Regions from separate parts of the Streptomyces sp. NPDC030143 genome, predicted to be linked through region 1. Evidence: predicted binding sites of a transcription regulator. Region 1 holds the regulator's gene; the other holds the start of a gene.
What was found. The regulator HspR, encoded in region 1, represses chaperone genes until heat shock. The targets are predictions, from matches to a motif close to TTGAGNNNNNNNNNCTCAA.
Positions count from the first base shown of each region.

Region 2: lon (endopeptidase La) is a predicted target of HspR. The motif match lies at 4,268-4,286, and genes of this name have one in related genera.

Region 1 is NZ_JBVIAY010000008.1:269,557-276,123, forward strand. Features, by position in the region: gene ACZ4YY_RS17165 (sugar ABC transporter substrate-binding protein) at 1-398, opposite strand, end outside; gene ACZ4YY_RS17170 (DUF6406 domain-containing protein) at 820-1,056, opposite strand; gene ACZ4YY_RS17175 (hypothetical protein) at 1,093-2,187, opposite strand; gene ACZ4YY_RS17180 (hypothetical protein) at 2,164-2,754, shown strand; gene ACZ4YY_RS17185 (hypothetical protein) at 2,794-3,441, shown strand; gene ACZ4YY_RS17190 (hypothetical protein) at 3,618-3,863, opposite strand; gene ACZ4YY_RS17195 (heat shock protein transcriptional repressor HspR) at 3,944-4,396, opposite strand; gene dnaJ (molecular chaperone DnaJ) at 4,402-5,580, opposite strand; gene grpE (nucleotide exchange factor GrpE) at 5,614-6,267, opposite strand; gene dnaK (molecular chaperone DnaK) at 6,264-6,567, opposite strand, start outside.
Region 2 is NZ_JBVIAY010000027.1:27,182-33,748, forward strand. Features, by position in the region: gene ACZ4YY_RS32210 (HAMP domain-containing sensor histidine kinase) at 1-683, opposite strand, end outside; gene ACZ4YY_RS32215 (response regulator transcription factor) at 680-1,420, opposite strand; gene ACZ4YY_RS32220 (spermidine synthase family protein) at 1,542-2,219, opposite strand; gene ACZ4YY_RS32225 (rhomboid-like protein) at 2,465-3,256, shown strand; gene ACZ4YY_RS32230 (GNAT family N-acetyltransferase) at 3,473-4,135, opposite strand; gene lon (endopeptidase La) at 4,309-6,567, shown strand, end outside.

The sequences.
Region 1 (6,567 bases):
GCGATGACCGGGATGGCGGCGTCCTTGGCCTTCTGCACCATGGCCGCGATGGACTTCGAGTCGACCGCGTCGAGCAGGATGACGTCGACCTTGTCGTCGATCATCTTCTGCATCTGGGATGCCTGGACGTCCGCCTCGGAACCCGCGTTGGCGTACACCGTCCTGCCCTTGTTCTGGGTGAGGGAGCGGACCTTCGCCTGGATGATGGGGTAGTCGAACTCCTCGTACCGGGTGTTCGTCTTCTCCGGCATCAGCACGCCCACGGTGATGTCGCTGCCCTTGGTCGGGGTCGCGTCGCTGCCGTCCTCCGTCGCGCTCAGCATCCCGCATCCGGCGAGCGAGAGGGTCATCGTGGAGGCGACCACAGCTATGGCGATACGACGCATTCGGGAGCTCACTTCAGGTACGTTTCGGACATGGGTGCGACATGGTGACCCAGGTGTCTGAAAAGACAACGCGGCAGCGCCCGCCGACGTCAAGCGGAACTACTTAACGAAGTAACAACATCACGCTCCGCTCGACCTGTGAAGACGCATGGAGACGAAGCGGAACCCCTGCGAACACCGCCCTACGAACCCTTCACGCTACGGGCCCCCGAGAGCCCGCCGCACCACACGCTTCCGGCCACCCCGACGCCGGACCACCCCCGCTCCGGCCATCCCGACGCCGAACCGCACGCCCCCGGCCCCGGCGGACCGAGGGGCGACGGCCGGCCCCACCCGGCCGTCGACGCCTACGGGAGCCGGTGGAGGACGGCGGCCCAGTTGGTGCCGCTGCGGTAGTCGATCGCCACGAGACGCCCTCCCGTGCTCTTCGTCGTCACGGGACCAGGCGCAGGGTGGCGGTCCAGGAGGTGTGGTGCTTGATCTCCACGACCTGGTAGGTGTCGCCGCCCAGCTCGAAGGTCTCTCCTTCACCGAGCACGACCTCGCGGGACTCCCCGTCCTTCGGGATGAGGGACAATTGCACCTGGGCGGGACGCTCCTCGGTGGCCCGGCTGCTGCCCTTGCCACCGATCCTTCCGTTCCTGGCCCTGGCGACCGTGCCCCGGTTCACCCTTACTTCCTCGAATGCCACTCGCCTTCGTCCTCTCTAGAACAGGGTGGTGTAATCGCCTCGACTGCCACGGGCCTGGAACGCGTCCATGAAGTCCTCCTCGGCCAGCCCTTCGACATGGTCCGTGTTCCACGGGTTGCGCAGGTACACCTTGCCGCCCGCGTGCGTGGCCGACTCCAGCAGGCCGCGCACCGTCTGCGACTTGCCGCCACCGGTGGCCCCGCACACGAAGGTGTGCCGGTTGAGGGTGGAGCGGGACAGTTCGAGGTCGCCGACGGGACTGCGGTTGCGGTCGAGGACCGCGCCGAGCCGCACCGGTGGGGCCCCGGCCGGTGCCGGGCGGCCCGCGGTCTCCGGGGAGACGTCGAACTCGGGACGCAGCGCGAACCGCACCCCGGGTATCTCCTGCGCCGGCGGCCGGGCCAGCGCGGCCAGCAGGTCGGAGCCAGCGTGGACGGGGTATTTCTCGGGCGGTGGCAGCACGCCGCCGAGCGCGGTGGCCAGGTCCCCGACCCGCCCGGTCGGCCGGAGCGCGTACGGCAGTCCCTCCAGGTCCGCCGACGCGCACAGCAGCGCCGCGACCCGGGTCGCCTCCTCGGGCGTCCGGCCGCCCGCCAGCAGCCGGATCCGCCACAGGCCGGTGGCCGACGCCCTGGCCAGCTCCTTGTGCCGGCGCTCCAGACGGGCGGCGGCGAGGGCGTGGTCGGGCGAGCCGTCCGCGCGGGACTGCGCGCGACGGCGGTCGTCGGAGACCTGCCCGGTCAGCTCGTCGAGTTCGGCGGCCGGGACCGGTTCGGCGAACACCAGCCAGGCGAACGGTTCCTGCCACACGCCGAGCAGACAGTCCTCGAGGGCGGGCCGCTGCCGGGCGGCCGCGGAAGAGGCCGGGCCCGGGGCGTCGTCGACGAGCAGGCCGTCCGTCACGACCGCCACGGCGCTCCAGCAGGGGAAGGCGCCGAACAGGGCGGCCGCGGCTCCGGGCTCCTGCCGGGTGCCGCGTGCCCCGGCGGGCAGCCGCAGCAGGACGTCGGGCCCCGCGCCCTCCTGGGTGGGGCCGCCCAGCAGCGCGCCGCCGCCGACGACCACGTCCAGCGGCCGGTCCGCGGCGTGCCGTGCCCAGCCGACGAGCACGGCACCGCCGGCGGGGTCGTGGGGGTGGACGGCGTGGTGGGCGGAGACCAGGGCGGTTTCAACCCGCTGTCCACGGGACGGTCCGCCAACTCGGGCGGCAGCCACGGCGAGACGACCGGCACCTCCGACAGCCTCACCCACGGTACGAACGAGGCGGCGACCCGCACCACCGGCGACAGCGACAGCACCAGCCACGCCCTCGGCCGGCAGCGCGTCTACGAGTACGCCCTGGAACCCACCCAACTCCAGGCGCTCGCCGAGTTCGGCCTGCTGGTGGTGGAACGGGAGCCGACCGGCGCGGTGCGGGTGCACGCCGGCGACTGCAACCCGCACATCGTCCTCCAGGACGCCACGGAGCCGCCGACGGCTCCGCCCGCGGGCCCCGCGGCGGCTCCCGGGCCGCAGCAGGAGGTCCCCGCCCCGGAGCCCGCCCCCGCCCCGCGGCCCCTGCCGGCGCCTTCGCCCCAGCCGCACGCGCTCCCGCCCCGGCAGCCGGCGCCCCAACGGCAGAACCCGTGGCTCTCGGCCGTACCCCGGCCCGAACACCCCGACCAGGACGCCAGGTAGGGTCCGCCCGGTCGGATCGGCAGCAGGAGAACGGACATCATGCGCATCAAGCGAGCACTCACGGTGGGCGTCGCCGTCGTCGCGTTGGCGACGCTGACGGGGTGCGACGACGACACCGGCGGCAGCGGCACGGAGGGCGCCGACAAGGCCCTCGCCACGCCGGACTGGCTCCGCCCCACCGGATCGGCCGACGGCGCGGGCGGCAAGCCGTCCGACGGCGGCGGCAGCTCCGAGCAGGGCTTCGACGGCGCCCTGCCCGAGGCGGCGGACACCGCCACCCTCGCCCGGTACGTCGACCTCTACACCAGTTGCAAGGAGGTGGAGCCGGGCGACGCCTACGACAGGGGGCACGACGGCACGGCCGAGGCGTGGGGGACCGAGGAGGCGTCGGACCCGGCCTGGGGCATCGCGGAACGCGCCGTCTGCAAGGACTCCCGGCATCCCATCGCCCTGCTGACCGTGTCGGACATGAGGAAGTTCCAGACCGCGGCCAAGGCGAGCGGCGACAAGTTCGCCATCGGCGAGAACATCGCGGTCGTCCCGGTCGGCGACGACCAGGGGGAGGCGCTCTCCCACTCCGAGCTGGTCTTCTTCACCTGCGACCCGGACTTCTCCCCGCCGTCCGGCTACCGCACCGAGCCGGCTCTGGTCGACGGCTGCGTGCTGAGCGACTACTGGCCCCCCTGACGGGCGAGGGCGCGAGGACCCCTCAGCCCGCAGGGAGGCGAAAAGGCCCGGAGGAAAGGTTCCTCCGGGCCCTCGCGCACGCGTCTCGGGTTCCCTGCCCCAGGTATCGGGCTTCCCGGCCCCGGGGTCTCAGGCTTCCTGTCCCCAGGTCTCGGCTTCCCGGCCCCGGGAGGGTCTCAGGCTTCCTGTCCCGAGGTCTCGGGCTTCCCGCCCCGGCCTTCCGCGGTCGCTTCCACCTTCGCGCGGATCCGCTCGAAGGCCTCCGCGGCGGTCAGGTCCCTCAGGCCGTCCGCGAGCGAGACGTGGTCGGCGCAGAACCACACGGCGTTCTCCGGGTGGCCGACCCAGTCGTCCGGATACGTCCGCGTGGCGCGGAAGTACACCAGGGTGAAGTCCTCGAAGGCGAGATCACCACGCTGCATGGAGGCGTTGCACACGCCACAGTACGGCGGCATCATCCGCGGTACGTCCACCTCTCCTCGCCAGGGGAATGCACGGGTCGTCAGTCCGACGCCTGCTGCCGCTTCGGCCGCCACACCACCAGCGCGCTCGTCTGCTGGACCTCCTGGTAAGGGACCAGGTCCCGCCGGTAGGAGGCGTGGACGGCGGCCTCGCGCTGCTGCATCGCCGCCGCCGCGCCGTCCAGCGCGGCCTCCAGCTCCACGACGCGGGACTGGAGCGCGGCGACCTGGTTCTCCAGCTCGATGATCCGCTTGATACCGGCCAGGTTGATGCCCTCGTCCTGCGACAACTGCTGCACGGTGCGCAGCAGTTCGATGTCACGGGCCGAGTAGCGGCGGCCCCGGCCGGCGGTGCGGTCCGGGGAGACCAGGCCCAGACGGTCGTACTGGCGCAGCGTCTGCGGGTGAAGGCCGGAGAGCTGGGCCGCCACCGAGATGACGTAGACCGGGGTCTCCTCGGTCAGCTCATACGGGTTACGTCGACGGCCGTCCATCACTCTCATGCTCCCTTCGCGGCCTCGAACAGCTCCGCCCGCGGGTCCTCGTCCGCGGTCGCCTCGCGATACGCCTCCAGCGCGTCACGAGCCTTCCCCGGCAGGTCCTTCGGAACACTCACCTCGACGGTGACCAGGAGGTCGCCTCGGGTGCCGTCCTTGCGGACCGCTCCCTTGCCCCGCGCGCGCATGGTGCGCCCGTTGGGGGTGCCGGGCGGCAGCTTCAGCGTGAGCGCCGGGCCGCCGAGGGTGGGAACGCGGATCTCGCCGCCGAGCGCCGCCTCCGAGAACGTCACGGGCACCGTCACCGTCAGGTTGTCGTCCTTGCGGCCGAAGACCGGGTGGGCGCCGACGTGGACGACGACGTACAGGTCGCCGGCCGGGCCGCCGCGCTCGCCGGGTGCCCCCTTGCCGCGCAGCCGGATGCGCTGCCCGTCGGTGACGCCCGCCGGGATGCGCACCTGCATGGTGCGGGACGACTTGGCCCGGCCGCTGCCCTTGCAGTCCGGGCAGGGGTGCTCGGCGATCAGGCCGCGGCCCTTGCAGTCCGGGCAGGGGTCGGTCAGCGAGAAGCCGCCGCCCGAGCCGCGCGCCACCTGGCCGGTGCCGACGCAGGTCGGGCACACACGCGGTGTGCCGTTCTTGTCGCCGGTGCCGGAGCAGGCCTTGCACGGGGACTGCGAGGACATGCGCAGCGGTACCGTCGCGCCCTCGATGGCCTCCGTGAAGCTCAGCGTGACCTCGGACTCGATGTCCTGGCCGCGCCGGGGCTGGGTCCGGGTCGTGCCCGTGCCGCCGCGGTTGAACAGGCCCCCGAAGACGTCACCGAGTCCGCCGCCGAAGCCGCCGGCTCCCCCGCCGCCCTGGGCGCCGCCTCCGAAGAGGTCGCCCAGGTCGAAGTTGAAGGAGCCGCCGCCCGCGCCCGGCCCCGGGCGGAAGCCGCCGTTGCCGAAGAGGGTGCGTGCCTCGTCGTACTCCTTGCGCTTCTTGGGGTCGCCGAGGACGTCGTTCGCCTCGGAGATCTCCTTGAAGCGTTCCTCGGCCTTGGTGTTGCCCTTGTTGGCGTCCGGGTGGAACTCGCGGGCGAGCTTGCGGTACGCCTTCTTGATCTCGGCCTCGGTGGCGTCCTTGGGGACGCCGAGGACCTTGTAGTAGTCCTTCTCGATGAAGTCCTTGGTGCTCATCCTCGACGTCCCTCCTCTCTTCTCAGTTCAACGTCAGCCCTCGTCCGGGCCACCGCTCTCCTTGTCGTCGGCCTGCTCGGCGTCCTCCGCCTTGACCGTCTGGGCGCCGGGCTGGGGCTCGGCGACGGCCACCCGCGCGGGGCGGATGGTGCGCTCGCCGATCCGGTACCCGGGCTGCAGGATCGCCACGCACGTCGTCTCGGTGACGTCCGGCGCGTAACTGTGCATCAGGGCCTCGTGGATCGTCGGGTCGAAGGGCTCGCCCTCCTTGCCGAACTGCTGGAGGCCCATCTTGGCCGCGACGGTCTCCAGCGACTCGGCGACGGACTTGAAACCGCCGACGAGCTCGCCGTGTTCGCGCGCGCGGCCGATGTCGTCGAGGACGGGCAGGAGCTCGGTCAGGAGGTTCGCGATGGCGATCTCCTTGACCGCGATCCGGTCGCGCTCGACCCGGCGGCGGTAGTTCTGGTACTCGGCCTGGACCCGCTGGAGGTCCGCGGTGCGCTCGCCGAGCGCGGTGCGCACCTGGTCCAGCTGGGCCACCAGCCCGGCTGTCTGGTTCGCGTCCCCGGCCGGGGCCGACTCCTCCGCCGCGGCGGAGGAGTCGGCCTTCGGCTCGGCGTCGTCGGGGGTGGCGCCGGAGGGGACGTCGGGCTTCTCCTCGAAGCCCGGGGTCTCCTCCGTCACGCGGCACCGTCCTTGCGCTCGTCGTCCACGATCTCGGCGTCGACGACGTCGTCGTCGGCGGCCTTGGCACCGCCGGCGGTGGCGCCCTCGGGACCGCCCGCGGCCTGCGCGTCGGCGTACATGGCCTGGCCGAGCTTCTGCGACACGGCCGCGACCTTCTCGGTGGCGGTGCGGATCTCGGCGGTGTCCTCGCCCTTGAGCTTCTCCTTCAGCTCGGCGACGGCGGACTCGACCTCGGTCTTGATCTCGCCCGGGACCTTGTCCTCGTTGTCCTTGAGGAACTTCTCGGTCTGGTAGACG
Region 2 (6,567 bases), on a different contig from region 1:
TGGCTGCCGGAGCCGGACGCCATGCCCGCGCGCGCGGAGGCCACCATGTTGGCCTCCTTCAGCACCCCCGACAGGTACGGCCACACCTCGAAGCGCCGTCTGCGCAGCGGTACGACGCCGTTGTCGAGGCGGGAGAGGTCCAGGAGTGTCTCCACCAGACGTCCCAGCCGCTCGGTCTGCTTCAGGGCCGTGCGCATCGTCTCGGGGTCGGCCTCGGCGATGCCGTCGACCACGTTCTCCAGGACGGCGCGCAGACCCGCGATGGGTGTGCGCAGCTCGTGCGAGACGTTTGCCACCAGCTCCTTGCGCTGGTGGTCCTGCGCCTCCAGCTCGTCCGCCATGACGTTGATCGTCTGGGCCAGGTCGCCCAGCTCGTCACGGCGGTTCTCCCGCACCCGGCGGGTGTAGTCGCCGTGCGAGATGGATCGGGCGACCGTGTTCATCTCGTCGAGCGGGGCGGTGAGCGAATGCGCCACGAACTGCGTGATCAACAGTGTGGCGATCATCGAGAAGACCGTGATGAAGCGCAGTTCCGTCTTGGTGTGCACCGCGATCATCGACAGACCGGTGGTGATGAGCACGGAGATGACGACCAGCGCGCCCAGTTTGGTCTTGATCGAGAACGGTCGCACGCCGCCCCAGGGGCCCCCGGGGCCTCTCGGTCCGTCCGGCCCGCCGCTCATGGCGTCGGGGTCTCCAGCGCGTAGCCCACGCCGTGCACGGTGCGGATCCGCTCGGCGCCGATCTTCCTGCGCAGCGCCTTGATGTGGCTGTCGACGGTCCGGGTGCCGGAGGCGTCGGCCCAGTCCCACACCTCCGCCAGCAGCTGCTCGCGGGAGAGCACCGCGCGCGGGGTGTTCGCCAGGCAGACCAGCAGGTCGAACTCGGTGGGCGTGAGGTGCACGTCCTCGCTGCGCACCCGCACCCGGCGCTGCGCGTGGTCGATCTCCAGTTCGCCGAGACGCAGGATCCCGCTGCGCGGGGTCGTCGCGGCGAGCGCCGCCCGCTCCACGCGGCGCAGCAGCACGTGCACGCGCGCGGCCAGCTCCCGCATGGAGAACGGCTTGGTCATGTAGTCGTCGGCGCCGACGCCGAGCCCGACCAGCATGTCGGTCTCGTCGTCGCGCGCGGTAAGCATCAGCACCGGCACCGGACGCTGGGCCTGCACACGACGGCAGACCTCCAGACCGTCGAAGCCGGGCAGCATGATGTCGAGGATCAGCAGATCGGGCTGCCAGGCCTCCGCGGTGTCGACGGCCGCCGGGCCGTCACCCGCTGTTTGCACGAGGAATCCCTCGGCGCGCAGGCGGGCCGCGATGGCGTCGACGATCGTCGGGTCGTCCTCCACCACCAGGACGCGGCGCTGCGCGCCCGGGGTCGCCGTCGTCGTGCCGTTGTGCGAGGTGTGTGTCTGCTCCATCGCCCGCCCCTGAGGTGCTTTCCGGAATCAGTGGGGTGATCCCTTGTCTGCGCATGACTGCGGTTGACGCGTAAATGATCGGCGTCAGGGCAGCAGCGTACGGGGAGTCACCGCGGCTTTGCTATCCAGGTCGGACGGCGAGATGTACGACGTCCGGCACTCCTCGGGCAACCGGGATCTCTTCGGTACGCACCTGCTGGAACCCGGCATTCCCCAAGGTTCCCTCGAATTCCGGAGACGGCTGCGCGGACCATACCGCCAGTACCCCGCCGGGTCTCAACACCCGTGCGCAGCTTGCCAGTCCGGCCGGGGAGTAGAGGCCGTCGTTGCCCTCCGTGACGGTCCAGTCCGGGCCGTTGTCGATGTCCAGGCACAGCGCGTCGAACGTGTCGGATGTCTCATTGACGTAGGCGAGCAGATCCGCTTCCACGATCTTCGTGCGCGGATCGGCGAGGGCGGGGCCGGACACCGCGGACAGCGGCCCGCCGAGGTGCCAGTCGATGACGGCGGCTTCGCGCTCGACGACGGTGAGGGCGCCCCAGCGGGGATCGGCGGCGGCGTGGACCAGGGAGAAGCCGACGCCCAGGCCGCCGATCAACGCCTTCGGCGCAGGGCGGTCGTCGAGGGCCGCCAGGGCGGCGTCGACGAGCAGGCGTTCGGAGCGGCCGTCGGAGGTGTCCATCAGGAAGCAGCCGTTGGCGATGATCTGGAGCAGTTCCCCGTGCCGGCGCAGGACGACCTCGCCGTACGGGCCCTCACGACGGTCCAGGACTTCGGGCATGTCGTAGGAGACGGGCATCGGCCCATCTTGGCAGTTTCCCCGACGGACCGTTGAGGAAATACGGGCGGGCCGCTCGCGCGGACGTGGTCCGGTGCGCGGGTCCGACGTGGCCGGCGTCGCGGGCGGCGCGGCGAAGCTGTCGGGAAGCTGCCAGGTTGCTGTGAATCGGCCTGCGCGTGGCGTCGGTCACAGACACCGGGGCGTTACCCGCGAAGGGTTGGGGGTAAGTCGGAGCCAGTCCGCCCTGGAAGGAGCGCCTCGCGGTGGAACGTCCGGTGGAGCGTGCGGCGGACCGCACGGATGAGCGCGCGGCGACGGCCGAGGCGTTCCCCGAGGTCTCGGGCCTGCTGGACGGGATCCCCCGCCAGCGCGGTCCCGCCGGGTCCCCCTCGCCGGCCGTCGGGAGCGGACCCCGCCCGCGCCCCTGGCGGCTGCTCCCCACCCCCGTCGGCACGCCCTTCACCTTCGCCTACGCCGTCGTCCTCGCCGTGACGTCCTATGTCGCCGCCCACGCCGACGCCGCGCTCGTGCAGCAACTGCACCAGGGGTCGAGCACGGACGTGGCCCACCTGCTCCGAGCGCCGGTTCAGGTGCTCTTGGCCAGCGCGCTGTGGATCGCGGGCGGCTTCGCCTCGCCGTTCACCGTGGGCTTCCTGCTCGTGCTGACCGCGCTGGAGCGGCGCGTCGGAGGTCTGCGCACGGCGGGCGTGTTCCTGCTCGGACACGTCCTGGCCACCCTCGCCACCGAGGTGCCCGTCGGCCTCGCCGTCCTCGTGGGCCACCTGCCCGAGAGCTCCCTGCACCGCCTGGACTACGGCATCAGCTTCGGCGTCGCCGCGAGCACCGGGGCGCTGGCCGGCCTGCTCACCCCCTGGCTGCGGTGGCCGCTCCTCGCCGCCTTCGGCGCCCTGCTGGTCCAGGGCCTGCTCGCCTTCACCGACCCGATGACCGACTGGGGCCACATGATCGCCCTCATCATCGGCATCGCCACCTGGCCGTGGCTGCGGCGGGCCCGCGGGCGGACGGTGGGGGCCGGGGCGGTCCAGGTGCGCTGATCGCGAGCGGCGCGACGGCGGGCGGGCTCGGTCCCGGCGAAGAGCTCCGGTGTTTCACTCCGCTCGCGCTCGCCGACGCTGAGGCCTCGGCCCGACCGCCGCCGTTGCGGTTCCGCTCCGCCCGCAGCCTCGGTCACCGCCGTTCAGGTCTTGCCCCGGCCGCCGCCGTCATGCCTCGCTCCGGCCACATCCCTCAGGCCCTCCGGCGCGCGCCCCTCACGCCCGCCCCCGACCGTCGAACCTCGCGCTGGTCAACGGGGCCACCGTGGTCCACCCCACCGACTCGTACAGCCGCCGCCCGGCCGGTGTCCCCGCCAGGACCCCCCGTTCCGCGCCCTCCGCCGCGGCAGCCGACCCGAGGGTGTGCATGATCACGCCGCCCAGGCCGCGGCGGCGGTGGTCGGGGGCCGTCTCGATCTGGTCGGCGACGGCCGTGGCGCCGGTCGGGGCGATCTGGCCGCGGGCCGCCAGGGAACCGTCGGGGGCGGTGATCAGGGCGCGGACGACGCCGCCGCGCGTCCAGTGGCGCAGGCGGTAGCCGGCCGGAGGGGGTACGGGGGCGCTCCGCCCCTGCAACGGCACCGTCATCAGCCAGCCGGGCTCCGGGTCCACCCACCAGCCCTCGCCCAGCCAGCCCCCGACCTCGGCCGGGTCGCGGAACGCCTTGAGCCACACACCGGCCCCCGTCACCCCGTCCGCGACGGCGCGCACGTCCTCCTCCTCGACCTCCGTGCCGACGCCGGCGAAGACGTGCCGGGACACCTGCCCCGGCTGCCCCACGTCCACGGTGAAGCCCCACGGCTCGGGCACCGGCGGAGCCGCCCCGCGCGACACGACCCAGCCGTCCACCCATGCCCGTACCGTGCCGCTGCCGCTCACGGCGCCTCCGTAATAGTCATAATCATTGTTCGGGTATTACGTGGAGGACGATAGGCGGCCCGGGCGTCCCCGCGGCAGACGTGATCGCTGAGAGCGAACGGGGGTCGGGGAACAATCGATCGCTCTCGTGCATTGAGTCGGCATAACTCAACTTGACTGCCGAAGGGGAGATCATGGCTGCTGAGTCCGCAGCGTTCACACCGCTCACCCTGCCCGTGCTGCCGCTCGACGACGAAGTGGTGCTGCCCGGGATGGTGGTTCCGCTGGACCTGAGCGACGCCGATGTGCGGGCCGCCGTGGAGGCCGCCCAGGCCGCCGCCCGGTCGGAGCCCGGCAAGCCCAGGGTGCTCCTGGTGCCTCGCCTCGACGGGACCTACGCGAGCACCGGCGTGCTCGGCACGGTCGAGCAGGTCGGCCGGCTGGCCGACGGCGACCCGGGCGCCCTCATCCGCGGCCGTGGCCGTGTGCGCATCGGCGCCGGCACCACGGGGCCCGGGGCGGCGCTGTGGGTGGAGGGCACCAGGATCGACGAGACCGTGCCCGAGCCCCTGCCCGGGCAGGTCGCGGAGCTGGTCAAGGAGTACAAGGCCCTCGCCACCGCCTGGCTGCGCAAGCGTGGTGCCTGGCAGGTCGTCGACCGCGTCCAGGCCATCGACGACGTCTCCGCCCTCGCCGACAACTCCGGCTACTCGCCCTTCCTGACCACCGAGCAGAAGGTGGAACTCCTGGAGACGGCCGATCCGGTCGCCCGCCTCCGGCTCGCCACCCAGCAACTGCGCGACCACCTCGCCGAGCAGGACGTCGCCGAGACCATCGCCAAGGACGTCCAGGAGGGCGTCGACAAGCAGCAGCGCGAGTTCCTGCTGCGGCGCCAGCTGGAGGCCGTCCGCAAGGAGCTGCGCGAGCTGAACGGCGAGACGGAGGGCGAGGAGTCCGACGACTACCGCGCCCGCGTCGAGGCCGCCGACCTGCCGGAGAAGGTCCGCGAGGCCGCGCTCAAGGAGGTCGGCAAGCTGGAGCGGGCGAGCGACCAGTCGCCCGAGGGCTCCTGGATCCGCACCTGGCTCGACACCGTCCTCGAGCTGCCGTGGAACGAACGGACCGAGGACTCCTACGACATCCGCGGCGCCAAGGCCGTCCTCGACGCCGAGCACGCCGGTCTGGAGGACGTGAAGGAGCGCATCACCGAGTACCTCGCGGTGCGCAAGCGGCGCGGCGACCGCGGCCTCGGCGTGGTCGGCGGGCGGCGCGGCGGTGCCGTGCTCGCCCTGGTGGGCCCGCCCGGCGTGGGCAAGACGAGCCTCGGCCAGAGCGTCGCGCACGCCATGGGCCGCAAGTTCGTCCGCGTCGCCCTCGGCGGCGTCCGCGACGAGGCCGAGATCCGGGGCCACCGGCGCACCTACGTCGGCGCGCTGCCCGGCCGGATCGTCCGCGCCGTCAAGGAGGCCGGCTCGATGAACCCGGTCGTGCTGCTCGACGAGATCGACAAGGTGGGCTCCGACTTCCGCGGCGACCCGGCCGCCGCCCTGCTGGAGGTGCTGGACCCGGCGCAGAACCACACCTTCCGGGACCACTACCTGGAGGTGGAGCTGGACCTCAGCGACGTGGTCTTCCTCGCCACCGCCAACGTGCTCGAGGCCATCCCGGAGGCCCTGCTCGACCGCATGGAGCTGGTCCGCCTGGACGGGTACACCGAGGACGAGAAGGTCGTCATCGCCCGAGACCACCTGCTCCCGCGCCAGTTGGAGCGGGCCGGTCTGGACGCGGACGAGGTGACCCTCGACGAGAGCGCGCTGCGCAAGCTGGCCGGCGAGTACACGCGTGAGGCCGGCGTGCGCAACCTCGAGCGGTCCGTCGCCCGGCTGCTGCGCAAGGTGGCCGCCCAGCACGAACTGGGCGAGCGCGAGCTGCCGTTCACCGTCCGCGACGAGGACCTGCGCGCGCTGATCGGACGGCCGCACCACGTGCCCGAGTCCGCACAGGACCCGGCCGAGCGGCGCACCTCCGTACCGGGCGTGGCCACCGGCCTCGCGGTCACGGGCGCCGGCGGCGACGTGCTCTACGTGGAGGCCTCGCTGGCCGACCCGGAGACCGGCGCGGCCGGCCTGACCCTGACCGGACAACTCGGTGACGTGATGAAGGAGTCGGCGCAGATCGCGCTGAGCTTCCTGCGCTCGCACGGCGCCGAACTGGAACTGCCGGTGGGCGACCTGAAGGACCGGGGCGTGCACATCCACTTCCCGGCGGGCGCGGTCCCCAAGGACGGCCCGAGCGCCGGCATCACGATGACGACGGCCCTCGCGTCCCTCCTCTCCGGGCGACTGGTGCGCACGGACGTGGCGATGACCGGCGAGGTGTCGCTCACCGGCCGGGTCCTGCCCATCGGAGGCGTGAAGCAGAAGCTGCTCGCCGCGCACCGCGCCGGGGTGACC